DNA from 2 places in the Lysinibacillus sp. G4S2 genome. Region 1 is predicted to be linked to the other one. Evidence: riboswitches for the same ligand, from Rfam matches in the RefSeq annotation. Region 1 holds a riboswitch; the other holds the start of a gene.

Region 1 (15,812 bases):
CAACAGGAGCTGCTCAGTCAGTTGTCTATGCACCGCCGAGTATGGAAGAAGTACCGGATGGACCTATGAAAGAAACGATATTATACGGCTATGAACTAGTTAATAATACACATGTTGCCGCAGAAGAGTATGTTGGGAATCAATTATCTTGCACAAGCTGTCATGCGGGGGCTGGCATCGATGAGCAAGCTGCGTCATTAGTTGGTGTTACGGCGAATTATCCGCAATATATTGCACGTTCAGGTGATGTTGTAACGATTGAAGAGCGTATTAATGGTTGTATGGTTCGTAGTATGAACGGTAAAAAGTTTGACATGAACAGCGAAGAGTTAGAAGCTATGGTCTCGTACTTCACCTATATTTCAGAGGGCGTACCTATTGGGGCAGAGCGTGAATGGGCAGGTACAAGTACTATGAAAAACGTGCCTATACCAGACGTAACGAACGGTGAAGAGTTATATGCCCAGTCTTGTATCACTTGCCACGCGGTTGATGGTTCTGGTACTGGCGCTAATACAGGTCCGGCATTATGGGGTGAAAAATCATTTAATGATGGAGCGGGTATGGCACGTATGTCAAAAATGGCTGGCTACATTAAAACTAATATGCCAATCGGTGCAGCTGGAACTTTGACAGATCAAGATGCCGCTGATTTAGCAGCCTATATTTTATCGCAGGATCGACCTGAATGGGCAAATCATGATAAAGATTGGCCAAAAGGTGGACGTCCAAATGATATTATGAATAAAGAAAAGCGGGACCAAATTAAAAATGGCACAATAGATTGGGAGCAAGTGCTTTCTGCAAAATAAAAGAGGATGCTACGAATTGACAGCATTTTTTACGAGCAACATCGAAAATTAAAGAAATGAATACAAAGATTAACGGCACAGTGCTAGTGACCGCTTAAACCTTTCAATGCTTTTTACCTTTAGATGATCTTTGTCTAAAGGTATTTTTTATTGCTTACTAAATCTACGTCTGAGGTTTTATGGGCGTCTTATCCTTAAATTGATATATTTAGAATCATCATTGAAAGTTGTGGATGGCATTTATTACAACGTTATGTCATGTATTTAAGTTGATCTTCGTTCCGACTGGGCGACTCCTTGGGGATTAGCGTCACAGATGAGGCCCTGGAGCGAGCATCGCGAGTGAAGCGGCTCATCGGACGCCCCCAGGAAGCTTTGCTCTGTGCGAAAGCGAAGCGTCAGCAACAAAGCGCCCAGTCGGAACGGAAATCAACCACACGTTATGATGATGAGCCATATTAAAACAACTAATGTCAAAGCATCTGTATTTACTAGAAAGGGAATCCATTTCGAAAGAATCCTTTCGCGCAATGGATTCGTTTTAATTAAAAGGTCGTAATTTGTTATACTTGCGGTATTAAGAAGTAGCATCGGAGGTTACGCTGTTGATTTTTTTGAAATTTTTAATCCAAATCATTGTTGTATCAGGGATTATTTATTTTGTAAGTGGTCGATTAATTGGTTCAAATATCAATTTTGTTCGTAGGGTTCTTTCTGTAGTCATTAGTGTGATCTTGACGTCCTTTGTTTACTGGTATTCTTATTTGCGCCATACAGATTTTTTATCCGAAACGGTGATGCAAACGGTAACAGAGGTCAGTACACTTATTTGGATTGGTAGCATGCTGCTAATTTCTATGCTGCTCTACCTTGTTTTTGAGCTTTTTGACCCAAGTGGTATTGCAGCTGGAGATCGTCGTAATGGTCAAAAAAATCTATTGTTGCGCCTTCGTAGCTACTGGCGACAACAAAAGCGCTTGCGACATGTGTTAAAAATAGCAGTGACAAATGGTGTTGTTCAAACGATTAAATACGCAAGACAACGAGAAAATGAAAAGGAGCTTGCAATTGCTTTAAGGGCTACTTTAGAGCAATGCGGTGGGATATTTATTAAATTTGGTCAGGTGCTTTCTACACGTAAAGAACTGTTTTCGCCCATCTTTATTGATGAGTTGGAGAGGCTACAGCATCGTGTGAAGCCTTTACCGCCAGAGCAGATAACTCAAATTTTAGAAGGAACACTTCCTAAGCCGGTGAATGACATCTTTGCAAATTTTCAAATGGAGCCTATTGCTGCGGCATCTATTGGACAAGTACATAAGGCACGATTAAAGAATTATGATGAAGTCGTGGTGAAGCTATTGCGTCCAGAAATAAAGGGGATCATGCGAGATGATCTCGATATTTTAGAGGAATTTTCCAATTGGCTAACAAGCAAGTCTTCATGGGCTGAGTCACTGGGCTTTCGGGAACTTGCTAGAGGATTTGCAGATGGATTACGCGAGGAAATTCATTTAGATATTGAGGTTCGGAATACATTGCAGGTGACAAATGCCCTTGCTAAAAGCGATTATAAGGTACGGATTCCAAAAATCTATACAGAATATTGTAATGAAAATATTATTGTTATGGAATATGTACGTGGGAAAAGTGTTGCGGATGGTACGGCTGTATTTAATAGTTTAAAAATTGATCGTATGCAGTTTGCGCGTACTGTTTTATATTCCTTCTTTGAGCAGATGCTCTTTTCGGGTATTTTTCATGCAGATCCACATCCAGGAAATATCCATATTGATGAGATAGATGGCACACCAATCCTGCTTGATTTTGGTGCTGTTGGTCGTTTGGGAGCTACACAACAAGAGGGCTTAAAGCTATTTTTAATGGGGATTCAGCTAAATGATTCAAGTATTTTATATGATGGCTTAACACTATTGATTGAAAATGCTGATCATGCAGAACGTGCAAAGATGGAACAAGCAATTGATCAAATCTTGTTGAAAATTTCTTACGTGGATCGAATTCCAACAGAAGAATTAATACATGCGTTATTTACGGTTGTTCGTGATTTCGGTCTTGCTTTCTATCCTGCGGTAGGTTTAGCGCTAAGGTCACTAGTAACATTGGATGGGACATTGCGGGTAATTGATTCGAGTTTTGATATTTTTACGGAAGCAAAAGATTTTTCATCCGCGTATATGCGGGCATCTTTCCTGAAGCCATTTAAAGAACCGATGGCAACAAAGGAACGCTTGCAAGAAGAACTATCCATGCTTATTCCGACATTACGCAAAATGCCAAGACGAGTTGACCAGCTTATTCAACGGGTGGAGAGCGGGAAAATTATTTTACATCACGATGTTTTTTCGGATGAGCATAATGCTCGTTTTATTACAAATCTGTTTTCCCAGTTGGTCCTGCTTCTTGTTGGTATTACCTTTGGCATTATTTCTGTAGCACTTTTAGCAATCGCACAATTTATTCACGCTTCATATGCCGTTTACTTAAATACAGCTGCATACATAGGTTTATTTTTGTGTGCTATTCTTTTAGTTCGGCTTTCTATTCAAGCGTTACGCTCTATGAAGCAATAGGTAGGGGAGATGTTCCCTTACCTTTTTTTTATATTCATAATGTTCTCGTGAAATATTACAAAAAGATTACAAATTATCGGGTGTGTCTAATAGAAAAAGAGTTAAAAGGCTTATTTTGTAGAAAAAAAAGCTATTTTAGAGAATTTTTCAGAATTTACGTGAATGTTACAAATATATTTCGAGTTTTACTAAACGATTAAAAAGGTGTGAAATAGTATAAAAGTTATGCTAATAATGCTAAACTTTAAAAGGCTAATATAAATATAAGAAATTACAAAAAAAATCGTTCAATTGATTACATTAAAACTACAAGAGCGAAATTGACTAATGAAGGGAAAGAAGTTAAGTGGGTAAGCGCAATAAATGGCGTAAGTCGGTGGTACTAGCATTAGCACTAGCTGGTGGCTTATTATTTAACACAGTTCAACCAACAGAAGTACACGCAGAAGAAACATCTCAACAAATGATTGATAAGAAAGCTAAAATAGATGCAGAAGTTAAAAAGCTTCAAGAAGAATTAACAAAACTACAACAAGAGATCGATGAAAAAGTAAAAGTATTTAACAAAGTACAAGCAGATATTAAAGCAGTTGATACAGATATTAAAGAAACTGAAAAGCGTATTGAGCAACGTTCAAAAATTTTAAGTGAACGTATGGCTGCGTATCAAGCACAAGATGACACTGTGGGTGTTTACTTAAACGTTGTTCTTGAATCAAAAAGCTTTGCAGATTTAATGGACCGTGTCGTAGCGGTAAAAACATTAATGGATGCTGACCAAGAATTAGTAGATCAACAAGAAGCAGATAAGGCTAATTTAGAGAAACAAAAAGCAACATTAGATGAAAAACAAAAAGAGCTTCAAAAGCAATTCCAAGAGCTTCAACAAAAGGAAAGCGAAATGGAAGTAAAAAAAGCTGAGAACGAAGCAAAATCTTTAGCATTAAAGGCAGAAATCGCAACGAAAAAAGAAGAAGAACGTTTAGAAGCAGAACGTAAAAAAGCAGAGGAAGAAGCAGCTCGTTTACGTGCACTTCAATCAGCTACTCCAGTTGTACAAGCAACAAATGGCAATGGTAACGATAGTGGCTCTGACAAGGATAGTAGCAATAGTAATAATGGTAACAAAGGTAATGCACAAAAAGTTGTTGTTGGGTCTGGCGCAGGAACTGCATCTTCAGGTGATGCTATTTCAACTGCGAAGCAATTCTTAGGTAGCAGCTATGTTTGGGGCGGTAGTAGCCCATCGACAGGATTTGACTGCTCTGGTCTTGTACAATGGTCTTACGCGCAAGCAGGTGTATCTTTACCTCGTACAGCATCACAACAATATTTAGCAACACAACGTATTTCAGCAAGTGAAGCACGTGTAGGTGACTTAGTATTCTTCAGCTATGGTTCAGGCGTAGCGCATGTAGGTATTTACTTAGGTAATAACACGATGATTGATGCACAAAATAAAGGTGTTGTCATTGAATCACTTGATTGGTGGAATCAATATTTAGTAGGCTTCGGACGTATTCAATAAGCCTTACATTATATAGACGATTTAAATAGCAAAAAGGTTATCTTTGTAATGAAAAAATACAAAGATGACCTTTTTTGTTTGGGGATGATTGAATGGGTGTTTATTTAAAATGCTATATCAGGCGTGTTGATTAACCATTTTTATACATTCAAAGAGGCTGATTTCCGCTACGGGCTACTCGCTTTCCTGCGGGCGAGCGTCGAGCCGCTTCCTCCGCTCTGCTCCGTGTAGGGTCTCGTCTGTCTCGCTTTCCCGCGGGAGTCGAGTAGCCCTACGCTACAATCAGTTAAAATGGAAAAATATTGGCAAAGTGGTAACGAAAAAATCCTTTTACCACTCAATAATAAACCTATTTTTTTCCTAATCAACACGCCTGATGCTATATTTTAAAATTCAGCTTGATAATACCTGTTTCTTTTAATGCAATAAAGAAAATAATGACAAAAGGACCTGCGAGTAAACCGATCACACCAAATAACTGAAGACCAATAAACATTGCAATTAATGTAGGTAAAGTTGATAAACCGATATGGTCACCCATTAATTTAGGCTCGACTACTCGACGAATAATGAGTAAAATAGCAGCTAGGATGAATAATTTTACAGCAATAGATATATTTCCTACCAATAGGTGATAAAGCCCCCATGGCGCTAAAATAATAATAGAGCCGAGGAAAGGAATAATATCAATTAGCCATATAATGATGGTCATCGTTATTGCATATTTTGGTTGGATTAGTAGGAGGCCAATAAGTGTGACGCCTCCAATAACAAAGCTAACGAGTAGATGTGCCTTCATATAGCCGAAAATAGCACCCTTTAAACGATTCAAGACGATTTTCAATTTATTTGCAGTACTAGGCTTTAAATATTTATAAGTAATCTGTTTTAACTTGGGCAAATCTAGCATAAATAGAAATAGAGCAATCATATAAACGAGAAGACTGATAAATAGGCTTGGGATTTCAGCGAAGAAGGCTGTAACTTTAGTATAATTAAAGAAGTTTAAAAAAGATTCTTCCATTTTCTTTATGAAATCCATTGTTGTATTTTGAAGCGAGGTACTTACTTCGGGAGGAAAGTCTTCTGTGTATTTAGAAATGTTTTCTTGCATGTTGAGCCACATTTCTGATAGTTTTGAAATATAATAGGGAGCTTGCTTTGAAATTAAAATTATTTGCGACATAAGTTGTGTAATAGTAAAGTAACAAATAATAGAAATTAAAATAACGCTCACTATATAAATAAAGGCAACTGCAATTTTCCGAGACATTTTCCATCGCCGTTTAAAGAACATAACAATTGGCTCTAAAAAAAATGCGGTAACACCAGCTAATATTATGGGAACGGAAACCGGGACAATAAAATATGCGGCTACGATTAAAGAAATAATCATAATCATTCTAAAAATTAGTTTCCTAGTATTAATTTTATTCATAAACTCACCTTCTTTTACGCAAAGTAAGTTAAGTGTACCATAAAAAATTATAATATTATTACGGTCTGAAACAATAAAGGTAGGGATGGAATCATGGAAAAAGAGATTATGCAACTTTTTAGTAATTTAACAGAGCGTGATCGCGATATTCAATATGAATCTTACGAAGAATTGATGAAAATAATGGAGGAACCAGTTGATTGGACATATGCAGTTTGGGAACAGCTTGTTAAAGCTCTTACATACAAAAATGGACATATTCGTGCAAGCGCTGCACAATTTTTATGCGCATTAGCAGCGAAAAGTGATCCGGAAGAGAGAGTATTAGAAGACTTCTTGAAGATTTGGGCAGTGACATATGATGAAAAAACAGAAACTGCGAGACATACTTTGCAGGCAATTTGGAAAATAGGTGTAGCAGGGCAGGTACAAAGAGATTTAGTCGTTTCATATTTGGCAAAAAGATTCCAAACATGCTTAGACGAAAAGAATCCGAAATTAATGCGCTATGATATTATTTTATCTTTTAAAAAGCTATTTGATGAGACGAAAGACCCGAAGCTACTAAAAATTGCGGAGCGTTTAATTGAGGAAGAACAAGATGTTAAATGCAAAAGAAGATATAGGAAAGCCATCCATTAAAATTCGTGGAATGGCTATTTTTTGTGAAAATTCTTTCATTAATAGAGAAATAGTTTATAATATATCCAGGCGTGTTGGGCAGGGAAAAATAGGTTTATTCTTGACCGGTAATAGGATTTTTTTTTGTTAAAATTTTGCTAATGTATGTCGATGCCCTTAGCGGAAAATATTGTCTTCTAACATGATTAATCAACACACCTCATAATATATGAAAAAATAAAAGGAGTTAAACAATGAGCATTTATAATTATTTAGTAAAGAAGCCAAATGGTGAAATATTATCAATGGAAACTTATCGAGGGAAAACGCTGTTAATTGTTAATACAGCAAACAAGTGTCGTTTTACATATCAATTCGAAGACTTACAAAAAATGTATGACAAATATGGGAAAGATAATTTCGTCGTATTAGGTTTTCCTTGTGATCAATTTGATAATCAAAATCCTGAAGATGGCGAACAAACTACACACCTTTGTAAAATCAACTATGGTGTAACATTCCCAATTTTTGAATTGGTGCAGGTAAATGGAGATGCAACACACCCATTATTCAATTATTTAAAGCACGAGATAGATTATCGCGAATTTGGCAAGGCAAGTATGCAGGAAAAAATGTTAGCAGAAGCAATTATCCAAATTGCGCCTAGTTTTTTAGATGGTCGTAATATTCGCTGGAACTTTACGAAATTTTTAATAGATACAAATGGTAAAACAGTTGCCCGCTTTGAACCTACAGATTCACAGCTTGATATTGAACAAGCGATTGAAAAAATCCTATAAAATAACCTTGAATCAATACTAAAATCCGTTTTTGATTAAAAAGTTGGTTGATGAAAGCATATGAGTAGAGGGAGAATCAGACTACGTTTACACGTCCTTCCGCAGCGGAATGTGCAATCAAGTACATATTTTTGTAAAGATCTTCATTTTTAAATCTCGTGAATTCAGAATAGAGAATGATTTTGTCAGGTGTGTTGATTAACCATTTTTATCCACCCTAATTAAATTAGAAGGATCTGATTTCCGCTACGGGCTACTCGCTTTGTCGCTGACGCTTCGCTTTCGCACAGAGTAAGGCTTTCTGCGAACGAGCATCGAGTAGCCCTACGCTACAAGCTCTTCATAATAACATGTGGTTGATTTCTTTGATAGAAAGAGCTTGTTTTTCGATAAAAGCCCAAATAGTTTCGATAAAATGAGATTTTGTTTCGATAAAAGCTCAAAAAGTTTCGATAATGAGCGATTTTGTTTCGATAAATCTTCAAAGTATGCCTATAAAACGAACGAAAGTAGCTTTAGCGATTCTGTTTTGGGTCTCGACACTAAATAGCAACAAGAAAAACCCTTTCATCGATCAATAATAAACCTATTTTTTCCTAATCAACACGCCTGAGATTTTGTATAGCTATGTAGAAAAATGGCTTACTATTGTTCGAATTCCTTTGTTTTCCGTTTATCTCAAAGCTATTTTTTCCTATCAATATATGTTAAACTGCTTTACAAGTGAATTATTCTTGCGAAATAAAGGTGTTAACAAGCATAATCGGGAATTCGGTGAAAAACCGAAGCTGTTTCCGCAACTGTAAGTACAGGTATCATAAATATATACCACTGTCTAAATATTAGATGGGAAGGTTTTATGATTCGTACCATGATCGAATGGAGTTAAACTGTACAAGCCAGGAGACCGACCTTTATTTGAACGTATAAATACTCTTCGGAAGCTAGGGGAATATGCGGCAAATCCATAGGCTATGTCGTGTCTATGCGACACTATCTCTGTTATTTTCGTCGTTTCCATAGAAGGAACGGCGTTTTTTTATGTACACTTATAATTTACCTGATGAAATTATAGGACAAGCATTGGAAGGTATTTATAAAGTAAGAATTTTTCATGAAGGAAAGCGGGGACTTAGACTTGAAAAAAGATGCACGTTATTCTTGCTATCCATTTATGCGTGAAAAGGCATCGACAGTAGATTTTGAAATTCGAACGGATAGCCTTACAACACATATTGGGGCCGCTTTAGTAGCGGTGAAAAAAGAGACGGTAGAGGTAGTAGCCGATGATTTGCTAGCTATTTTGCCATTGGCTTACCATGTAAATGGCTCAGTACGAGGTAAATTAGCGGTAACTGAAGATGATTTGACTTGGCTAAGTAATCGTTATGATTTCTATGTTAGTCATGTAAAGGGGGAAATACAAAGTTTTGTATTACCTCAAGGAACAGAGGCTGCTGCAGCATTACATTTATGCCGTAGCGAGGCGAAAAAGTCATATCGCATTTTGCACAAAGTGTCTGAAGAACGGGAAGTACCAGCTATTCTCTTTGATTATTTAGGGTTGCTAGCCAATGTATTTTTTGTAATGGCCGTCTATACGAATCAACACGCTGGTATTGCTGAAATACCGTTTATAAGTAAGTCATACCCGATGAAAAAGAAAAAGGAGAATCAATGAAATGAAGAAAATGTTTAAGCTACAATGGCTTTCTGTGCTGATGCTGGCCTTCGTATTAGTTGGCTGTGGCGCGAAAGAAGATACTAATAAAGAGACTGTTTCTAAAGAAGATCAACAAGTTGAGAAAACAAGTTATAAAGTTAAGGATGATCGTGGTGTAGAAGTAGAGTTTAATGCAGTGCCTAAAACTATTGTTTCATTACAACCAAGTAATACAGAAATATTATTTGCACTAGGCGTTGGCGACAAAATCGTTGGTGCAACTGAGTTTGATACGTATCCAGAAGAAGCAAAAAAAATTGAGCGTGTGTCAAGTTCTACAACATTCAATAGTGAGCGTATTTTAGCGTTAAAGCCAGATGTAGTTATTGCTTATACAACTGGTAGTGATGATGAAAACTTAAATGCTCTAAAAGTTCTTGAAGATGCAGGAATTAAAGTTTTTGCCATTAAATCGGCTACTTCATTTGATGATGTTTACGGTGATATCCAACAAGTTGCATCTGTTATGGGGATAGAAGACAAAGGTGAAAAGTTAAATGAAGATATTAAAGCTAAAATTGCTGAAGTCCAAGCAAAAGTAAAAGATGTAAAAGCAAAAAATATTTATTTAGAAATTAGTCCAAAGCCAGATATATATACAACTGGTTCTGGTACATTCCAACAAGAGATTTTAAATGCTGCAAACGTGAAAAATGTATTTGCTGATCTCGAAAGCTGGCAAAAGGTATCTGAGGAAGATGTCATTGCGAAAAATCCAGAAGTGATTTTAACAACAGTGAATACGGAAAACTCAGCAGCAGAAATTCTTGCACGTGGTGGATGGAATTCAATTACAGCGATTCAAAATAAAGCGGTTTATTTTATAGATCCTGATATCTCAAACCGTCCAGGTCCACGTATTGGTGAAGCTGTTGAGCTAATAGCAAAAGCGGTATATCCTGAGCTTTTTAAATAATTTATATTGATTTTAGAGCTGTCCTTCATCAAGGGCAGCTTTTTTTGATTGTATCCAAACTGACGGATATAACCATCAAAGTAACTGATAAAAAGGGGGAGTGACTACATTTCCTAGTGTGAAAATTGGTATTATATCGAATTGTTCTATAGAATAAAGATAAGGAAGCTTGCTAACAGAGGGAGGTGGCAGTGAATGAAACAATTTGATATGAAGATTATTCCGTTTGAGGCTGTTCATAATTTTCGTGATATGGGTGGATATAAGTCAAGAGATGGGCGTTCTGTAAAGGATGGCTTGTTTTATCGTTCAGCGGCGCTTGGCAAAATGACGATAGCAGACAAGAAGCTTTTTGAAACGCTAGGTGTCCAAACAATTTTTGATTATCGTGATAACCATGAAGCGCAAAACAATCCTAATCCGGTATTCCCACATGCTAAATATATTCAAATACCGGCAAAGGGCAATCACGCTTTCGAGATGCCTACAAATGCCGGAGGAAAAGATTTTTATAAGGTTGTAAGTCCAGAGATGTTCCGAGAATTTTATGCTCAAATGCCTTTTAATAATGCTTCGTTTAAGGAGTTAATGGTAACGATTCAAAACCCTGAAAATTTAGGGCTTGTACATCATTGTGCAGTAGGGAAGGATCGAACAGGTATCGGCGGTGCACTTATTTTACTCGCTTTAGATGTACCTGAGGAAACAATCATGGCGGACTATTTAAATACAAATATACATTTACGTCCCTTGGTAGAAAAGATGGCCCAAGCAATTCAGCAAGACTATAGCGATCGAGAATTACAGCAATTTTATGCATTAATGTCTGCCCGTGAGGATTATTTACAAGCAGCATTTGATGCAATGGATAACAAATATGGTTCTAAGACCGCATTTTTAGAGCAAGAGTTTGGTCTAACAAAAGAAAAGCGCGAGCAATTACAAACACATTGCTTAACATGATAGGAAACCCTTTCACATAGAATTGTGAGAGGGATTTTTTATGGTAATATACTAGCTTTGCATAATCTTTTTGATGATTCATTATAAAACTCTTTACAGTCTAAAAAACTATGATAAGATACTATATATTTTTATCAGACGTGTTGATAAGGAAAAAATAGGTTTAGTATTGAGTGATAAAAGGATTTTTTGTTGGCTCATCACTAAAAGTTGTGGATGACATTTTTTAAAATATATACGCTGTATTTTAGTTGATTGGAGTGGAGGCTGGGCGACTCCTTGGGGATCAGCGTCACAGATGAGACCCTGGAGCGAGCAGGTAGAGGAACGAAGGCTAAAAACATCACATCCTGTGATAACGCCTTCGTGACCTACATCGTGTAGGCCTAAGCGGCTCATCGGACGCCCCCAGGAAGCTCTGCTCTGCGCGAAAGCGAAGCGTCAGCGGCAAATGTTTTATCTGTGCGAAAGCGTAGCGTCAGCAACAAAGCGCCCAGTCGGAATGGAAATCAACCACACGTTTTGGTGAAGAGCCTCTTTGAATTAATTTGAATTTAAAAATGATTAATCAACACACTTGTATTTTTATAAATGTATAGGAGAAGTGAAAAGTATTGGCAGATACATTAAGAGAAAGTGATATAAGAGAGCCGAATAAGTTAAGTTTATTCCATTTAACGTGGCCGATATTTTTAGAAGTATTTTTATTTATGTTGATGGGATTAGCTGATACTTTTATGCTCAGTGCTTTATCAGATAATGCTGTATCAGGGGTTGGTGCTGCCAATCAATATATTCATATTGCAATTTTAATACTTGAAGTAATAGGTAATGGTGCTTCTATTGTTGTGTCACAATATTTAGGCTCAAGGCGTATTTTTGAAGCTGCGAAGATTTCTGCTTTAGCCATAACGATGAATTTGGTCGTTGGACTAATGATGAGTATCTTATTTTTCTTCTGTTCTAGTCATTTAATGACGATGATGAACTTGCAGGGTGATGTGCTTCAATACGCGCAAAGCTATTTAGTCATTATCGGGAGTTTTATTTTTTTACAGGCAATTATCAATGCGTTAGCGGCGATTATCCGTGTACATGGTAGGACAAAGCAAACGATGTATGTATCGCTAGGTATGAATGTTCTACATGTTGTATTAAATTACGGTTTGATTTTTGGTAACTTAGGATTGCCAGAGCTAGGTGTAAAAGGAGCGGCTATTTCCTCAGTTATAAGTCGTGGATTAGCAGTTCTTGTGTTTTTCTGGTTGTTGTATCAAGTCATGGAAGTAAGATTGAAGCTACAATATTATTTCGAGTATTCTAAGGAATATGTTCGAAAAATATTAAACATAGGCTTGCCGTCAGCGTTTGAGCAGGTGCTTTATCAGTTTTGTCAGATTGTCTTCTTATATTATGCAACGTATTTAGGATCAGAAACGCTTGCAGCAAGACAATATGCCATGAATATTTCGATGTTTACGTATTTGTTTGCGATTGCAATCGGTACAGGGACAGCTATTATTATTGGGCGTTATGTCGGTGCTGGTAAAAAGGATGAGGCTTATCATCAGCTGTGGTCAAGTGTACGTGCAGCTTTTGTCTTTACGATAACGATGGTTGTAGTTGTGACTATATTCCGGAAGCAGCTTATGCACGTTTTTACTGATGATCCAGAGGTAATAGCCATCGGAGCATCTGTGCTAGCATTAAGTATTCTGCTTGAGACAGGTCGTACGATGAATATCGTGGTTATTAACTCTTTGCGTGCCTCAGGGGATGCGAGGTTTCCAGTGAAAATTGGTTTTTTATCGATGGTTTGTATGAGCCTTCCACTCGGTTACTTGTTCGTTTTCGTTTTAGATTGGGGCTTAGTCGGTATTTGGCTGGCGATTTCGGCAGATGAATGGATGCGAGCCATTATTGTATACTTTAGATGGAGAAGTCGTAAGTGGGAGCGTTTCGCACTTGTTCCATCTACAGAACAGAAGGAGGCAAATTAATGGGGGCACTTTCTAAAAGAGCTGCAGGGGCAGCCTTAATGGATAAAAATATAACGCTTTTTGCTTGTCCGATTTGTCAGGAGTCAATGAGTGTTTTTGAGCAGGGTAGACTAGTATGCTCCTCAAATCATTCTTTTGATATTGCCAAGCAGGGCTATGTCAATATGCTGACACATGGTGCTATTTCTAAGTACAGTAAAGACCTCTTTGAATCTCGAAAAGCGGTTATTGATAGTGGTATCTACGATTTAGTAGAAGATAAAATTGGAGAGCTCATTGCGAATGCAGAAACCGTGCTTGATACAGGGTGTGGTGAAGGTTCACATTTAGCCCGTATTATGGCGAAGAAACATGGGATTGGCATTGGTATTGATATAGCGAAAGAAGGCATACTTGCTGCATCTCGACATTATCCAGAACAAATTTGGTGTGTTGGTGATTTAGCGAAAAGTCCATTTGCAAGATCAAGCTTCGATGCCATCTTAAACATTTTATCTCCTGCAAATTATGAAGAATTTAAACGTCTATTAACTAGGAATGGTTGTGTTGTGAAGGTTGTACCTCAAAGCGGGTACTTACATGAGCTTCGAGCACAATTGTATGCGGATTCTACTAAAGAGTCGTATTCGAATGAACAAATAGTTGCTCGTTTTAAAGAAAGCTTTGCCGATGTTAGTGTAGAGCGTATTACTTATACGGTACCGTTAGCTCTAGAGCTTGTACCAGCACTGCTTGAAATGACACCAATGGGCTGGCATAAAAAAGAGGGGGCAACTATCCATTTAAATGAAATTACGATTGATGTTGATGTATTAGTGGGAAAGGTTTAACTACTTTCAGTTAGTGTTTTTTGTACCGAAAGTGTAGCGACAGAAGTGAAAGTCTCCGGCGGATGTCACGGATTTATTTCACATGCAATTGCAGTACACAGGCATTTTCGATTACAATGGGAGTAACTATTGAATAAGGTAGGAATGGAACAGTGTATAAATTTATAGCGAATGTTGTAAAAGTGATATTAAAATTATCGGGCTCAAAAGCGCGTGTATATGAAGAGCAAAACTTACCGAAGGAAGGTGGTTTTATTATTGCATGTACACACACGGGTTATGTTGATATTTTAAATCTTGGTGTTGCAGTATTCCCTCGGGAAATCCACTTTATGGCTAAAAAGCAATTGTTTGATATAAAGGGTCTTGGTTGGCTTATAGAGCGTTTAAATGCCTTTCCGGTTGACCGTGACAATCCAGGTCCAAGCGTTATTAAAATTCCTTCACAGTTATTGAAGGAGGGTAAAATTGTTGGGATTTTCCCATCCGGTACGCGAAATGCTGAAGGTACGGATTTAAAGCAAGGTGCTATTACAATAGCACAATTGTCAAAAGCGCAAATTTTACCAGCCGCTTATGTTGGTGCGCGTAATGCTGGTGATATTTTTAAACGTGGAAAGGGCTATCTAATTTATGGCGAGCCATTTTATGTAACAGGCAAGGGTAAAGACGGGCGTGAGGAATTTACACATCGTCTTGAGCATGAACTGTTAGCTTTAACAGAGGAATTAGAAAAGCGCATTGCAACAGAAAAAAATTAAATCAGAATAGAAGGCACTCAAAATCAAGTTTGATTTTGGGTGCTTTATCTTCATTCAGCAGATGTTTTCTGTGCGAAAGCGTAGTGCAAACGTAGCGGCAGCAACAACAGATGTTTTCTGTGCGAAAGCGAAGCGACAGCAACAAAAGGGTTTCGTCTGTGCGAAAGCGAAGCGGCAGCAACAAAATGTTTTCTGTGCGAAAGCGAAGCGACAGCAACAAAATGTTTTCTGTGCGAAAGCGAAGCGACAGCAACAAAATGTTTTCTGTGCGAAAGCGAAGCGACAGCAACAAAATGTTTTCTGTGCGAAAGCGAAGCGACAGCAACAAAATGTTTTCTGTGCGAAAGCGAAGCGACAGCAACAAAATGTTTTCTGTGCGAAAGCGAAGCGACAGCAACAAAAGGGTTTTCTGTGCGAAAGCGAAGCGGCAGCAACAATTACAGCAAGGTGAAATGGATTGTAGGAGGAGTAAAAATGATTCGAGTACTTTTTGTATGTTTGGGAAATATTTGTCGCTCACCAATGGCTGAAGCGGTCATGCGTGATTTAGTAGAGAAAGAGCATTTGAGTCAGAAAATCGAAGTAGATTCGGCTGCAACAAGCTCCTGGCATATTGGTGAACCTCCGCACAGAGGAACACAAGATAAGCTGAAAGAATACGGCATCTCAACGAAAGGGATGCAAGGGCGACAGTTACAAAAGGCAGACTTTGAAAATTTCGATTACCTTATTGGCATGGATGAAAGTAATATACGCAATATACAAACGATGCTGGGCAATCCTAATTCTCCAAAGATTTTCCGTTTTTTAGATTTAACTGACCATC
Region 2 (15,812 bases), 4.4 Mb from region 1:
TTTGAGTTGCCATATCCGCTAGTTTAAAAGATACACCTTGGTTAGCAGTAATCGGTTTACCAAATTGTACACGTTCTTTACCGTATTCAATTGCTGCATCCAATGCCCCTTGTGCAATACCTACAGCTTGAGCCGCAATACCGTTACGTCCTCCATCAAGTGTTGTCATCGCAATTTTGAAGCCTTCTCCCTCAGCTCCAAGCATGTTTTCTTTTGGAACGCGACAGTTATCAAAAATAATTTCAGTTGTAGGAGATGAACGAATCCCTAGTTTTTTCTCCTTCTTCCCTACGGAGAAACCTTCAAAGCCTGCTTCAACGATAAAAGCAGTTGTGCCATGTTTAGCTTCTGGATCCGTTACTGCAAATACAACATATGTATCTGCTACTCCACCATTCGTAATGAAGATTTTCGAGCCATTTAAAATATAATCATCACCGTCAAGTTTCGCATACGTTTTCATGCCACCAGCATCAGAACCTGACCCTGGCTCTGTTAAGCCATATGCACCGATATGTTTACCTTCTGCCATTGGACGAAGGTATTTTTGTTTTTGTTCTTCATTACCGAATTTATAAATCGGCCAACCAGCAAGCGAAGTATGTGCTGATAAAGTTACCCCTGTTGAAGCACATACACGTGATAATTCTTCTACAGCAATAACATATGCAAGATAATCAAAGCCTGCACCACCGTATTCTTCTGGCCATGGAATACCTGTTAAGCCTAGCTCCGCCATTTTATCGAAAATTGCACGATCAAACTCTTCATTCTCGTCACGTTCCGCTGCTGTCGGTGCCACTTCATTAATAGCAAAATCACGAATCATTTCACGTAATTGTTCATGCTCTTCTGTTAATTGAAAGTTCATTGTCCATTTCCCCTTTTTAATTAGACTCTGTTCTTGCTAAACTGTTGATTTTTATATTTGATATCGTTTTCGTGGTTATTGCCTAGTTTGCTTGGGGACCCGAGCGATTTGTCGCTTGACCTGAGCAGTTTCACGCGGGATCCGAGCAATTTGTCGCTTGACCCGAGCAGTTTCACTCGGGACCCGAGCGATTTGTCGCTTGACCTGAGCAGTTCACCGCGGGACCCGAGCGATTTGTTGCTTGACCCGAGCAGTTTCACGCGGGACCCGAGCGATTTGTCGCTTGACCCGAGCAGTTTCACGCGGGACCCGAGCGATTTGTCGCTTGACCCGAGCAGTTTCACGCGGGATTCGAGCGATTTGTCGCTTGACCCGAGCAGTTTCACGCGGGATCCGAGCGATTTGTCGCTTGGCCCGAGCAGTTTCACGCGGGGCCCGAGCAGTTCACCGGGGCGGCCCTGAGCAATTGACGGTTTTCCCTGGGCATTTGACATCGTCCGTAAAAAATCAACTTCGACCACATAACATAAGACTTATTTAAGTAAATGTTTACTAATGACTAGCTTTTGAATTTCGCTTGTACCCTCGTATATTTCTGTCACCTTCGCATCACGGAAATAACGCTCTACTGGGTAGTCTTCTGTATAGCCATAACCACCAAAAATCTGTACCGCCTCGATTGCCGTTTGTACGGCTGTGCGTGAGGCAAAGAGTTTTGCCATGGAAGCCTCTGCTCCGCACGGCAACCCTTTTGAGCGTAGATCCGCTGCACGATATACTAGTAATTTTGCTGATTCTACAGCAGTCGCCATATCAGCAAGCTTAAAGCCAACCCCTTGTTGCGCGGCAATAGGTTTGCCAAATTGAACACGCTCTTTGGCATAAGCAGTAGCTGCTTCTAGCGCTGCTTCAGCAATGCCTAAAGATTGTGCAGCAATGCCAATACGTCCTACATCTAAGTTAGCCATCGCAATTTTAAAGCCTTCCCCTTCCTCCCCAAGAAGGTTTGCAGCTGGAATACGACAGTTATCAAATGTTAATTGGACTGTACGTGAACCATGTAAGCCCATTTTATGTTCATCTTTCCCTATGATTAAGCCTGGTGTTCCCTTTTCCACAATAAATGCTGAAATACCGCGTGTTTTTGCAGTAGGATCTGTTGATGCAAAGACAATATATACATCTGCTTCTCCACCATTTGTAATAAACACCTTGGAACCATTGATGACATATTCATCCCCGTCTCGCACCGCTTTCGATTGCAGAGAGCCCGCATCAGAACCTGCGCTAGGCTCTGTTAAACAAAATGCTCCTAAATATTCACCTGCAGCAAGCTTTGGAACATAACGTTTCTTCTGTTCATCGTTACCAAAATAAATAATAGGGTTTGTTCCTACCGAAGTATGTACAGATAAAATAACACCCATTACTGCACTAACTTTCGATAGTTCATTTATAGCAATTATGTACGATGTAAAATCCATCGCAGAGCCGCCTAATTCTTCTGGGGTTGTTATCCCCATTAAACCTAATTCTCCCATTTGCGTAAGTAGCTCACGTGGAAACTCGCCTGCTTCCATACGCTCTACCCACGGTTCAATCTTTTCTTGAGCAAAACTTCGAACCATATCACGCATCATTATTTGTTCATCTGTAAATCGTAATTGCATCTATAATGTCACCCCTAAATGTTGTCCCGTATCATTCCATTTCGTTTGAATCGCCCCATCCCCATAGGATTATTCGTAAACGTAAAAGCCTCTTCCTGATTTTTTACCTAGCCAGCCTGCTGCCACATATTTACGTAGCAATGGACAAGGTCTGTACTTACTATCACCTAAGCCCTCATGTAAGATCTCCATGATGGATAGACATGTATCAAGACCAATAAAGTCTGCTAAAGTTAAAGGCCCCATTGGATGATTCATACCAAGCTTCATCACATCATCAATGGCTTCCTTCGATGCTACACCCTCATACAGTGCATAGATGGCTTCATTGATCATTGGTAGTAAAATACGATTTGAAATAAAACCTGGGAAGTCATTTACTTCCACTGGTGTTTTCGATAATTTTACTGTCATGTCTTCAACGGCTTTGTAGACTTCATCACTTGTAGCTAGCCCTCTAATAATCTCCACAAGTTTCATAACAGGTACAGGATTCATAAAGTGCATACCGATTACTTGCTCTGGACGATTTGTAACAGCGGCAATTTCCGTAATTGGTAAAGATGATGTATTCGTAGCTAAAATGGCATGTGCCGGTGCAATCTGATCAATTTGCTTAAAGATGGATTGCTTCACTTCCATATTTTCCACAGCGGCCTCGATGATAATATCTACATCACTAGCATCCTGTAAATCTAGTGACATACTAATGCGACCTAGAATAGCCACCTTCTCATCCTCAGTTTTACGACCCTTTTCGACATCACGTGTCAGGTTTTTCGTAATCACCCCTAAACCGCGCTCGAAAAATTCTTGCTTCATATCGTTCAGTTTGACATCATAGCCAGCTTGTGCACAAACTTGTGCAATGCCAGAGCCCATTTGTCCTGCACCAATAACCATTACCTTTTGAATACCCATCATTCATGTCCCCCTGTTTTTGGTACTTCGATCATAATCGCATCGCCTTGCCCTCCGCCTGAGCAGATAGCAGCAATTCCGATACCACCGCCACGGCGCTTTAATTCATGTGCAAGTGTTAAAATAATGCGTGCTCCAGATGCTCCAATCGGATGACCTAATGCTACTGCACCGCCGTTAACATTGATCTTTTCAGCATCTAAATCTGCCAGTTGCTTGCTAACAAGAGCTACTGCTGCAAAGGCTTCATTAATTTCAATGACATCAATGTCCGCTAATGATTTACCCGTCTTTTTCAGTAACTTGTTAATAACAAGCCCCGGTGTTTGTGGGAAATTCTCTGGCTCAATAGCAAGCTCTTCATGGCCGATAATCACCGCAAGTGGCTCCCTACCTTCACGCGTTGCACGTTCCTCACTCATTACTACTAAGGCACATGCACCATCGTTAACGCCAGGTGCGTTACCTGCTGTAATCGTTCCGCCCTTGTCAAAGGCTGGTCTGAGTTTTGCTAGTACCTCCATTGACGTACCAGCTCTTGGTGCCTCGTCTGTATCGACTTGAAGCGGCTCTCCCTTACGTTGTGGAATTTCCACAGGCACGATTTCCTCAGCAAAGTAACCTTTATCAATTGCTGTAAGCGCACGTTCATGACTACGAACAGACCAAGCATCCTGCTCCTCACGACTTAAAGAAAATTCATTCGCTGTCGTATTGCCGTAGCTTCCCATATGTGGCCTTGCCTTATCAAAGGCACATGTTAAGCCATCATATAGCATGCCATCCACCATTGTTGAATCGCCCATGCGTAAGCCTGTTCGACCATTTTGTAGATAATACGGTGCATTGGACATTGACTCCATACCACCAGCGATAATCACTTCTTCGTCCCCTAATCGAATTAGCTGATCAGCTAGTGTTACAGCGCGCATACCTGATGCACAAACCTTATTAATCGTTTCTGTTTTCACCGCTATTGGTAAATTTGCTTTTATTGCAGCTTGCCTTGAAGGAATTTGGCCCTGTCCCCCTTGTAAAACGGAGCCTAAAATCACTTCATTCACTTCATCAGGCGAAATATTCGCTTTCTCAAGTGCCCCTTTTATGGCGATTGCACCTAAATCACTTGCGCTTAATGCTGATAGTGAACCTCCAAATTTACCAAATGCAGTTCTTGCTCCTGCTAAAATTACAGCTCTATTCAAGTAAAACACCCCTTTTGTTTTACGTTCTAGAAGAAGTATCAGAGCATTTCTGTTGACTGAACGCTCGCTCGACCTCTTGCTATGAAAAATGGGAGTTTTAAGTTAACTCCCATTCCCATTTAATCTTATTCTACAAAACAATTATTTATTGTGCAATTTATATTTTTCAGATAACAAAAATATTTCTGCAATAACTATCATTTTTCTGCGTTAGTCTCTGCATTCTTGTCTTGTTCGACATTTTCTACAGAAGCTACTACTTCTTCAACCATCACATCCGCTGCTTCTTCAACAGACTCTTCGACAGCTTTCACTTTTTCACCAAACACAGAACGCTCTAATAGCTCTGCAACATCGAATGTACTGATTGTATCCTCAACTTCTTTTGCCTTTGTACCATCTTCAAGCATCGTTAAACAGTAAGGACATCCAGAAGAAATAACTGAAGCATCAGTTGCTAAAGCTTGCTCTGTTCTTGCTACGTTAATACGGTTGCCGACATGCTCTTCCATCCACATTAAACCGCCACCTGCGCCACAGCACATTGCTGTCTCACGATTACGCTCCATTTCCACAAGCTTAACACCTGGAATACCACGTAGGATCTCGCGTGGTGCATCATAAACATCGTTATATCGACCTAAATAACAAGAATCGTGGAACACAATTGTTTCATGAACTTCGTAATTTAACGCTAGACGATTTTCATCAATCAATTCATTTAATAGCTCAGTATGGTGATAAACCTCGCCCTTCCAGCCAAAATCTTGATATTCATTTTTAAAGATATTATAAGCATGCGGATCGATTGTAACGATTTTCTTAACGTCGTTTTTCTCAAATTCATCAATATTCGCTGTAGCAAGCTCTTGGAATAAAAACTCATTTCCTAAACGACGAGGAGTATCCCCTGAGTTTTTCTCTTTATTTCCTAAAATCGCAAACTTCACGCCTGCCTCGTTTAATAAGCGACAGAAAGCTAAAGCAATTTTTTGTGAGCGATTATCAAATGCACCCATTGAGCCTACCCAGAATAAATATTCCATTTCCTCGCCTGATTTTTTCAGCTCTTTTACTGTCGGAATATGAATTGTTGGATCTAGGTCACGCCAGTTTTCTTTTTCTTTACGGTTCAAGCCCCATGGATTGCCTTGACGTTCGATGTTTGTCATCGCGCGTTGTGCGTCAGGGTTTACTTTCCCTTCAGTCATCGTTAAGTAACGGCGTAAGTCAATAATTTTATCGACATGCTCATTCATTACAGGACATTGATCCTCACAGTTACGACAAGTCGTACATGCCCAAATCTCTTCTTCCGTAATGACATCGCCGATTAAAGAAGGGCTGTAAATATCTTCAATGACTGCGCCCTCAGCACCAGCTGCCATTGCTAACTGATTCCCCTTTGTATTAGCAAAGAATTGATAAGGTACCCAAGGTTTTTGCTTTGTCACAACAGCACCTGTAAACGTTAAGTGATCACGAAGCTTCACGATTAAATCCATCGGTGATAACATCTTCCCTGTTCCTGATGCTGGACACATATTTGTACAGCGTCCACACTCTACACAAGAATATAAATCTAGCATTTGTTTTTGTGTAAAGTCTTCAATACGTCCAACACCAATTGCTGGAATATCATCTTCATCTTCAGCATTTTCTAACGCTTCAAAGTCGATTGGTGTTAGCGTACCTGTACGATCTAAACGATTCATGTACACATTGATCGGACTTACAATCAAGTGGAAGTGCTTCGATTGTGGTACATACACTAAGAATGTCAGTAAAATTAATAAATGCGCCCACCACATCACGTAGAACACAACTGCCGCTGCTGATGCTGGTAGGAAGCTGAAAATAGCGGCAATACCAGATGCTACTGGCTCAGTGTATGATAGTTCTTCACCATGCCAAATTAATCCCATACCATTTGCAAGCAATGTTGATACCATTAACCCGCCAATAAAAATTAAGACAAGACCATTTTTCCAGCCACGTTTTAGACGTACTAGCTTTTCTACATAGCGACGGTAAAATGCCCACACAACCGCCACTAAAATCATTAATACCACAAGCTCTTGGATGAATGTAAAGACACTATAGAAAATGCCAAGTGGCAGATGTGATCCAGGTACTAACCCCTTCCAAATTAAATCAATAGCGCCTAGCTGCACCATTAAAAATCCATAGAAGAACATTACGTGAATTAAACCACTCTTCGGATCTTTTAATAGCTTATTTTGGCCAAACACATTGACCATAATATAGCGAATGCGTTCTTTAACACTTTCATCAAACTCAACCTTTTTCCCCAATTGAACATACTTATAGCGTGTTTTTAACAGATAGAAGAACAATCCTACTGCATAAAGCACAACCACGACTGTTAGAACAATGTTTGCAATTAGTAATGGACTCATGGTTGGTCCCCCCTTTAATTTGTCGTCAATTTCTCTCTTTGTGATAAATTCGCTAGCTCATACGTAAATGTACATCATTTCATCATTATATTCCTATTCTAATAAATGAGTGAGCATTCAGTCAACATAAAACGGAAATATTTCTGATAATTTTATATTCTTACATTTTACAAGAAAAAAAGCCACCCTGAATTTTTTTAGAGGGCATTGAAAAACTAAAGAGATTTATTCATTTATATTATAAATCTACCTTTTGAATGTATATAGATACTTAAAAAGCCGATTTGCATCATGTTTTTGATGGCAAATCGACTTTTTTAAGTGTGCTAGATTTCAAAGTAGGATCTTAGTTGATAAAAACTGAATTATTCCGATAAAAGCTAAAATTATTCCGATAAAATGAGATTTTGTTCCGATAAATCTTCAAAGTACAATCAACCTATATCAAATGTCATCCACAGCTTTTGGAGATCAAGTTATTTTTTAAAGACATTGCCACTTCGAATATATTCAATATCTGCAACATTCAATCGATGATTAACAACTCGTGCAACCGCAAATAAATAATCCGATAGACGGTTTAAATACTTTTGCACAATTGTCGGTACATCTTCAATTTCCTTCATAAGCGTTACCATTTGTCTCTCTGCTCGACGCGCTACAGTGCGAGCAATGTGCAAGGTTGCAGCTGCTGGTGCACCACCTGGTAAAATAAAACGCTGTAATGGTGGCGCTTCATCTGATAATGCATCAATACGAGATTCTAACACTTCAATTGGCTGCTCTGTCAGCTTATAATGTCGTTCCTTCATGACGTTAGCAAGGTCACCACCTGCATCGAAAAGCTCATGCTGAATCGTTTCTAAATCAATTAAAATATCCTTGAATAACTCACGATCTAATTCACTTACTGCCTTGCCAATAAAAGAATTTAACTCATCAATTGCCCCATATGTCTCTACGCGTAAACTATCTTTGTCAACACGTCCCCCTATAAGACTTGTTTTCCCCGTATCGCCAGTTTTTGTGTAAAGCTTCATTTCTCTCATCTCCTAGAATTTATTTTTATCAATTTCACTTTGGCGTAATTATAGCTGACGCTACAATAAATCATCTGTAGCTGACACTGCGCTTTCGCTACAGAAAACCCTCTGCTGAATGAAGATAATTTTTTATTGCCTGTACAGTTGTTTCAAAAACACCTTTACCGATAATTTTGCCCACATCCGTAATTGGGCCACCATACTGCATTTCTTCCCCTTTTTGTGTCGCCGCAATTAATAAACTATCTGTAGCAGTACCTGTTGCAATCGTACCACTTAGCTCATCACGAATATTTTCTGATTGCAATGCCTTTGTTTTTGCCTCATTAGCTGTCATCATTGCTTGGAAAAACGCTTCCTCTGATAAGCAACCATTTACGATGACCCATGTATTTATAGTACCAATATATGGCTCATCCTGTCTTTCATGTGCTCGTGACACATCCACTGCATTACCAACACCAGCCGTAACAGCAACAAATACGCTACCAAAAGAAGCTTTAAATTCATTAATGGCTACAAGATTTGTTGGGACAGCTGTTAACATAACGACTGTACTTGTAGGTGAAAAATGCTCCTTTTGTAAAAATTCAGCGACCTCTTTCTTTACATCATTAATGACATAATCTATTGGTACAGAGCGATTTAATAGGCAATCATACCAACCGATACCCGGATTATGGACTGCTGAGGAAACCGTTTTTAACGGAAACTCTGATTGAAGCTGAATGTAATGATCCGTAACAGTGAAATTTTCCTTTTCGATGACAGCACGTTGCTGATGTTCGACTGAGGCCGGCATCATTGTAATTTGAGGCTTTGGAATTTCAGGATGTGCATAAGTCGCTACTCGCGCATGATAAACGTCTTCAATTTGCGAAGCGATTAATACTTCATGTGGTGCCCCAAATGCTCGCATCCTTCCGCCTTCCATTAGTAATAATTCATCACAATAGAGGGCAGCTAAATTCATATCATGCAGTACCATAATAACGGTTAATCCACATTCAATTGCTTCTTTTCGCACCATATCTAAAATTTGACGTTGATGGGCAATATCGAGATGGTTTGTTGGCTCATCTAGCAGTAATATTTCCGACGTTTGCGCAAGGGCTTGGGCAACAAAAACTCGTTGTTGTTCACCGCCCGACAAAAATTCCATCGGTGTCTGTTCATAGCGTTTCACACCTGTTTGTAGCATCGCATGTTGGACCGCTTGTTCATCGCGTTCAGTCCAGCTTGAAAAGAAGCCTGTTTGATGTGGATAACGTCCAAGTGATACCGCCTCACGTACACTGTTTGAAAAGGCATTTGCATGTAATTGTGGTAACACTGCCATTTTTTTTGCCAATGCACGGGCATTATAACTGCTAATATTTTTACCGTCTACTAATATAGTGCCTGCAGTTGCTGGTAGTATGCCACTCATTACTTTTAACAGTGTGGATTTTCCACTACCGTTCGGGCCTAAAATCCCTAATATTTTTCCTTTTTCAACGGAAAAACTTATATCCTGGACAATCGGCACGTCTTCATAGCCACCAGAAAGATGTTCAACAACAATCATGCCCGTCCCCCCTTGCTTCTACGTTGCTTATAAAAAATATAAGAAAAAACGGGTGCGCCAATAAATGCAGTAATTACGCCAATCGGTAGCTCTCTTGGCATAATAATTGTTCGAGCTATTAAATCACAAATAATGAGCAAAGTTGCCCCATTTAAAAATGATAATGGCAATAAATGACGGTGATCTGAACCCCAAAGCATCCGCGTCATATGTGGTACAACTAAGCCAACAAAACCAATCGTACCAGAAACCGCTACTGCTGCTCCTGTCAACATTGACCCGCCTACCAAAATTATATATTTACTACGCTTAACATTAACACCTAAATGCTTCGCGCGTTCCTCTCCATATAACAGAACATTTAACTCGCGTCTTTGTGTCCAAAGCATGATTGAGCCAATTATCACAAACGGAATAATCATTTGAACATAAGGCCAACCTCGCATTGATACTGAGCCGAGCAGCCATCCCATAACTTGTCGTAGCTCCTCACCAGATAATGCAATCATTAATGAAATCAAGGAGCCTAAAAATGAACTAAAGATGACCCCTGTTAAAATAAGAGTTTCCATTTTTAGCGTGCGGTCTACTATTCTAGCAAAGCCCATGACAGCTACCATCGTTAATATTGCACCTATCATACTGAAGATTGGCAATGCATAATTGCCTATTACTGGAATTGATATACTAAAGAAAATCGTCATAACTGCGCCAACTGATGCACCCGAGGAAACACCTAACGTATAAGGATCTGCCAAAGGATTTTTTAATAAGCCTTGAAAAGCTGCCCCTGCTATGGCAAGAGATGCCCCGACAAGTCCAGCCAGCAGAACTCGAGGTAAACGAATTTTCCATAAAATATTGGCAGCTGTTTCATCTGCCGCCTGATTCCACAATACTTCTAGTGGAATATGAACTGAGCCTATCGCTACGCCACACCAGATGCTAATAATTAGAAGCGTAATTGCTGTTACATAGGCTATAAACGTTCTACTCATTTAAAGGCTCTCCCCCTTAGTCAATCTGTGCCTATATTTAACAACTTGTTTTTCTGATTTATCGATGCATTTTAGCTTTTATCGCCTACGATTGTGAATTTATCGACATCAATCATACAAAACAAATAACCCCTCATCATAAAAAGATGAGGGGATCAAATTTGCACAAAAATACTTTTACAAAATCTACCACCCTATCCTCGTAGGCTGTAACGTGTTTTCTATAAAGGCAGGTCTCCTGGCTCGTGTTCCATTCGCTTTTCCATGCCTTCCCGAAATTTTCAGTGGCGCAAATTGAAAAAACTCACACATACAGTGGCGGGACCGCATCGGAATGACACCGATTTCCCTTTTCACTTTACATAAGTAAAGAACCTTTATAATTTTCAGTTGATTTTATTATACATGAAAAAAATAGAAGTCGCCTCGATTCGAGACAACTTCTAATCAAATCAATTATGCCCCGGCATAATTGCGTCCGGAGGCTTTAGACCAACATGATGTTTTTTTGTGCGAAAGCGTAGTGCTAGTGCAGCGTCAGCAACATGATGTTTTTTGTGCGAAAGTGCAGCGTCAGCAACAGTTGTTTTTTGTGCGAAAGCGCAGCGTCAGCAACATGATGTTGGTCACTCAGTTGTTACCACAAGACGTGGCGTTTTTAGACTAAGTTCCTCTATTTCGGCAGGAATTTGGACACCCGCTGAAAGAAGTTAAACTATATCAGAAAAATACTGAACCGTTTTCATTGGCGCACCCATTTCTCGCAATGCCCATGTGCTCTCTAAATAAATATCTGCTAGCTTTTCATATTTACCGCCGAATTTATGTGCCCATTCGATCGCTACAACACTTTCATATACATGTGCCATTTTTTCTGCAACCTTTTTTGCCTCAAACGTTTTCGTTGCTTCATCTAAGCCGCTAAATGTTCGCAATGTCAAGTCTAGTTTTGCTAATTGCTCCTCTACAATTTGAAGCAATGGACTGTCAGCTAGTTTTTCTAGACGTTCCTCCATGACACGAACAAACAATTCATGCGCTTGAAACTTATCTACTAAACGAATGAGTTCTAATGCTAAAATATTAGCAGTTCCCTCCCACACAGTCAGCACCTGTGCATCTCTTAATAAGCGAGGTGTAACGAAATCCTCAATATAGCCATTCCCTCCATGTAATTCAATCGCTTCACTTGCATAATGGACCGCTTGCTCTGCCGTTTCTTTTTTCATAATAGCAATATTTAAGCGATTCATAATGATGTCCTGTTCATTACCCTGTCCACTTGTTACTTTATCGTAAAGCTGAATTAGATCAAAAACAGTAGCAACTTCTACATGAAGCTTGGCAGCAAAGTTCCCTAATGTATCCTGAATCATAGGATATTGCGTTAAAGGCTTGCCAAATGCATGACGATTTGTCACATAGTGCTTCGCCTCCAAAAAACCACGGCGCATAATGCCGATAGAAGCAACAGCATTGCAAATTCTTGATAAATTAAGTGCCTCCAACATATAATAAATTCCTTTATTCGGCTCACCGACAACATAAGCTAATGCACCATCAAATTCCACCTCACCAGAAGGTACTGCTCTAACACCAAGTTTATCCTTTAAACGTCGAATACGGAGGTTGTTAACAGTGCCATCCTCATTGCGCCACGGGACCGCAAATAGAGTTAAACCTTTCGAGCCTGCTTGAGCCCCTTCCATACGGGCCAGTACCATGGCAACCCCACACATTCCTGCGTTTGACGCGAAATATTTCTCACCAAATAAACGATACTGATTACCGTCTTTTCTTGCCTCTACAACGTTCGCACCAACATCAGAACCACCTTGACGCTCCGTTAAAAATGTAGCTCCCTCATACAGCTCGGTATCTCCTGTTGCACAAACATGTGGTAAAAAACGCTCCTTCACCTCATCGCTCGCATAATGATCAAGTAAATAAGCCGTTGCCATTGTTAACGTAACAGGGCAGTAAAAGCCTGGCTCTGTATGGGACAGTATATAACCTTGAGCAAAGCTATACACATAGTTACCCTTTCTACCTAATTGCGGAATATCCTTATGCACATAGCCAACAATACCCGTATTGTATGATTCTTCAATTGTTTTTTTATAGCCATCATTAACCCAGACCTCTGACACTTCTTCACCATATGCATTATACCTTTGTAAGCGAGGTTCACCCTCTCGATCCGTATGTTTGGCTCTCACATCAATATCTCCAGCACAAAGCTCACCGAAATCTGTTAGCTCACGTGTTGCATATTCTGCAAACTCTTTATCTAGCATCATTTCTAAAACTTTATGAAGTGTGTCGTTATCTTTAAAAAAGTTCGTTGTTTTCATTTCTGCCTGCTGTAAAACCTTCATGCTATCTCACCTCTTGTCCTTTCAAGGTTTGTTTTAATATTTTGCCTGATGCATTTCGTGGTAGCGCTTCCACACGCTCAAACATGCGTGGAATTTTATATTTAGCAAGATGCTCCTCTAAATAAGCTTTAAGTTCGTCTTCGTCAATTTCTGTTTTAGTGGCATAGACAGCCTTCACCGTTTCTCCCCACTCCGGATGTGGGACACCTATTACAGCAACTTCAAATATCCCGTCATAGCTCAAAATTCTATCTTCGATTTCTTTCGGATAAATATTCACACCGCCTGAAAAAATAACATCCTTCTTACGATCAACAATCCAAATATAACCATCCTCATCTATGCGAGCTAAATCACCTGTTTTCAGCCAGCCATCTATAAAGGCAGCCTTTGTTGCGATTTCATCCTTGTAATAGCCCAGCATATTGCCTTCACCAAGTAAAACAATTTCTCCTACTTCACCAACACGAACATCTTCTCCGTCATCGTTAATAATACGCAGCTCCGCTCCAAGTGGTGCACGCCGACCAATACTTCCTGCCTTCGTTGCATGCTCTTCACCAAGCAATATTGAACCGTTTGGACCAGCCTCTGTTAAGCCATAGACACAGGTTAAATTTTCTGTTCTGAAAGCTTTTTGTAAATGTCGGACTTCATTTTGTGATAACGGTGCGCCACCATAAGCCCACCATTTCATCGAGGATAAATCTGTTGTTTGCAATCTTGGCATTTGGGCTGTTAACAAATAGGCGACAGGTGCACCAAAGAAATGTGTTGTCCTTTCCTGCTCGATTGAATCAATAAACAAATCAGGTGTAAATGTCGGTGTTAGCACGATAGTTGAGCCTACAAGTACGCCTGCCATTAAAAATAAATGCAATGGAGCTGAATGCGTCAACGGCATCATGAGAAGGATTCGGCTTTCTGGCTTTACTTCCATTTCTACTGCAATCATTTGTGCTACCGTTAATATATTGCGATAGCTAAACAACACACCCTTTGGTTTTCCAGTTGTACCCGATGTATATAAAATCGTTGAGACATCCTCTTCATTCAACTGGCAATCGATTGTTTGAGTGCTTGCATGTTGAATAAGAGTTTCATAGTTTAGCCAACCCGCATGCTCTTGCCCTGTTTTGATTTTTAAAGGAACTACCGTGATGTTTTCCACCGCTGCAAAAATTGCTGCATGGGCTAGAATAGCTTTAGCGTCTGCATGGTTCGCTACATACTCGACCTCTTGTAGCGTAAATTTCGCATTTACTGGAACGACAATAGCTCCAATACGCTGAATTGCAAAATAGCTAACAACAAACTCTACAACATTGGGCATAAAAATGATGACTTTATCGCCTTGTCCCACACCTTGCTCTAATAAAGCATGACTAAAACGCGTCACTTGCTCATCTAAATCACGATAGGTCACTCGTCTACCTTGACAAATAACCGCTTCGCTCATTGGATACTTTCGCGCATTACGTGCTAACAAATTCGAACTATTCATCGTGCATCTCTCCCTTTAAAGTCGCTAATTTTTCAGTAAACACACCTTGTAATTGCTGCAACTCATTTTTCATTTGTGTAAGTTCTGCTATCTTACTATCAATCTCTCGAATTTTTTGCTCCCCATATTCAACTGTACGCTCCAATTGCTGAATACCCGTGCGATCAAAATCAAACAGCAATACCATTTCCTTAATCTCCTCAAGTGAAAAACCATAACGCTTTCCTCGGAAAATAAGCTTAAGCTTCGCTAACTCTTTTTTTGAAAAGGTTCGTTGATTAGTAGATGAACGATTAGGATGAAGCAGCCCAAGCTCCTCATAATAACGAATCGTCCGTGTTGAAACATTAAACTGCTTAGCCACTTCTTGAATCGTCTTCAACATCATCATCGCCTTCCGATTTTCCAACAGTATACCATTGACGCTAACGTAAATTTCAACAAGATATTTGAAATTTACAGAAAATTATTGTTTTAAGAAGATGAATTGATCGGTTTAGGGGTTTTATTCGATGCTGGGCGGGTTCTTTCCGGCACTTTGGCGGGGCTATCTTGCGCTTTGTTGAGGATTCTATTTGTCGAATCAGCGGTTCTGAGGTCGCTTTGGCGGGGCTATCCACGTTTTTGGCCGTTCTATCCACGTTTTTTGGCGGTGCTATCCACGACTTTGGCTACTCTATCCGTCGCTCTGGCGGTTCTTTCCGTCGCCCTGGTAGTTCTATCTGTCGCCTCAGCTTCTTTCCGTCGCTCCGAGGATTCTATCCGTCGCTTTGGCGGTTCTATCCACGACTTTGGCTACTCTATCCGTCGCTCTGGCGGTTCTTTCCGTCGCCCTGGTAGTTCTATCCGTCGCCTCAGCTTCTTTCCGTCGCTCCGAGGATTCTATCCGTCGCTTTGGCGGTTCTATCCACGACTTTGGCTACTCTATCCGTCGCTCTGGCGGTTCTTTCCGTCGCCCTGGTAGTTCTATCCGTCGCCTCAGCTTCTTTCCGTCGCTCCGAGGATTCTATCCGTCGCTTTGGCGGTTCTATCCACGACTTTGGCTACTCTATCCGTCGCTTCGATGTTTCTATCCGTCGCTCTGGCGATTCTTTCCGTCGTCTTTGCAGTTCTATCCGTCGCCCTGGTAGTTCTATCCGTCACCTCAGCTTCTTTCCGTCGCTCCGAGGATTCTTTCCGTCGTCTTTACAGTTCTATCCGTCGCTCTGGCGGTTCTTTCCGTCGCCCTTGCAATT

The links. A riboswitch is a leader RNA that binds a small molecule or an ion and turns the genes downstream of it on or off. The one in region 1 is predicted to bind cobalamin.
Region 2: linked by a shared signal. The riboswitch ahead of QUF91_RS03550 (FecCD family ABC transporter permease) and the one ahead of QUF91_RS25955 (hypothetical protein) in region 1 are both predicted to bind cobalamin.

What each region holds. Positions count from the first base shown of each region.
Region 1 covers NZ_JAUCFJ010000002.1:5,094,652-5,110,463, reverse strand. The annotation lists gene QUF91_RS25990 (c-type cytochrome) at 1-812, shown strand, start outside; gene QUF91_RS25985 (hypothetical protein) at 1,110-1,274, shown strand; gene QUF91_RS25980 (ABC1 kinase family protein) at 1,418-3,406, shown strand; gene QUF91_RS25975 (C40 family peptidase) at 3,753-4,934, shown strand; gene ytvI (sporulation integral membrane protein YtvI) at 5,314-6,372, opposite strand; gene QUF91_RS25965 (hypothetical protein) at 6,466-7,014, shown strand; gene QUF91_RS25960 (glutathione peroxidase) at 7,248-7,793, shown strand; cobalamin riboswitch at 8,522-8,723, shown strand; gene QUF91_RS25955 (hypothetical protein) at 8,932-9,474, shown strand; gene QUF91_RS25950 (helical backbone metal receptor) at 9,476-10,432, shown strand; gene QUF91_RS25945 (tyrosine-protein phosphatase) at 10,628-11,395, shown strand; gene QUF91_RS25940 (MATE family efflux transporter) at 12,010-13,395, shown strand; gene QUF91_RS25935 (putative RNA methyltransferase) at 13,395-14,225, shown strand; gene QUF91_RS25930 (lysophospholipid acyltransferase family protein) at 14,378-14,986, shown strand; gene QUF91_RS25925 (hypothetical protein) at 15,057-15,437, shown strand; gene QUF91_RS25920 (low molecular weight protein-tyrosine-phosphatase) at 15,461-15,812, shown strand, end outside.
Region 2 covers NZ_JAUCFJ010000002.1:651,254-667,065, reverse strand. The annotation lists gene QUF91_RS03585 (acyl-CoA dehydrogenase) at 1-871, opposite strand, end outside; gene QUF91_RS03580 (acyl-CoA dehydrogenase) at 1,405-2,541, opposite strand; gene QUF91_RS03575 (3-hydroxybutyryl-CoA dehydrogenase) at 2,611-3,462, opposite strand; gene QUF91_RS03570 (acetyl-CoA C-acetyltransferase) at 3,462-4,667, opposite strand; gene QUF91_RS03565 (heterodisulfide reductase-related iron-sulfur binding cluster) at 4,865-7,087, opposite strand; gene QUF91_RS03560 (cob(I)yrinic acid a,c-diamide adenosyltransferase) at 7,564-8,127, opposite strand; gene QUF91_RS03555 (adenosylcobinamide amidohydrolase) at 8,225-9,697, opposite strand; gene QUF91_RS03550 (FecCD family ABC transporter permease) at 9,694-10,695, opposite strand; cobalamin riboswitch at 10,907-11,089, opposite strand; gene QUF91_RS03545 (hypothetical protein) at 11,204-11,362, shown strand; gene QUF91_RS03540 (acyl-CoA dehydrogenase family protein) at 11,406-13,073, opposite strand; gene QUF91_RS03535 (class I adenylate-forming enzyme family protein) at 13,075-14,577, opposite strand; gene QUF91_RS03530 (MerR family transcriptional regulator) at 14,570-14,959, opposite strand; gene QUF91_RS03525 (hypothetical protein) at 15,140-15,541, shown strand; gene QUF91_RS03520 (hypothetical protein) at 15,472-15,812, shown strand, end outside.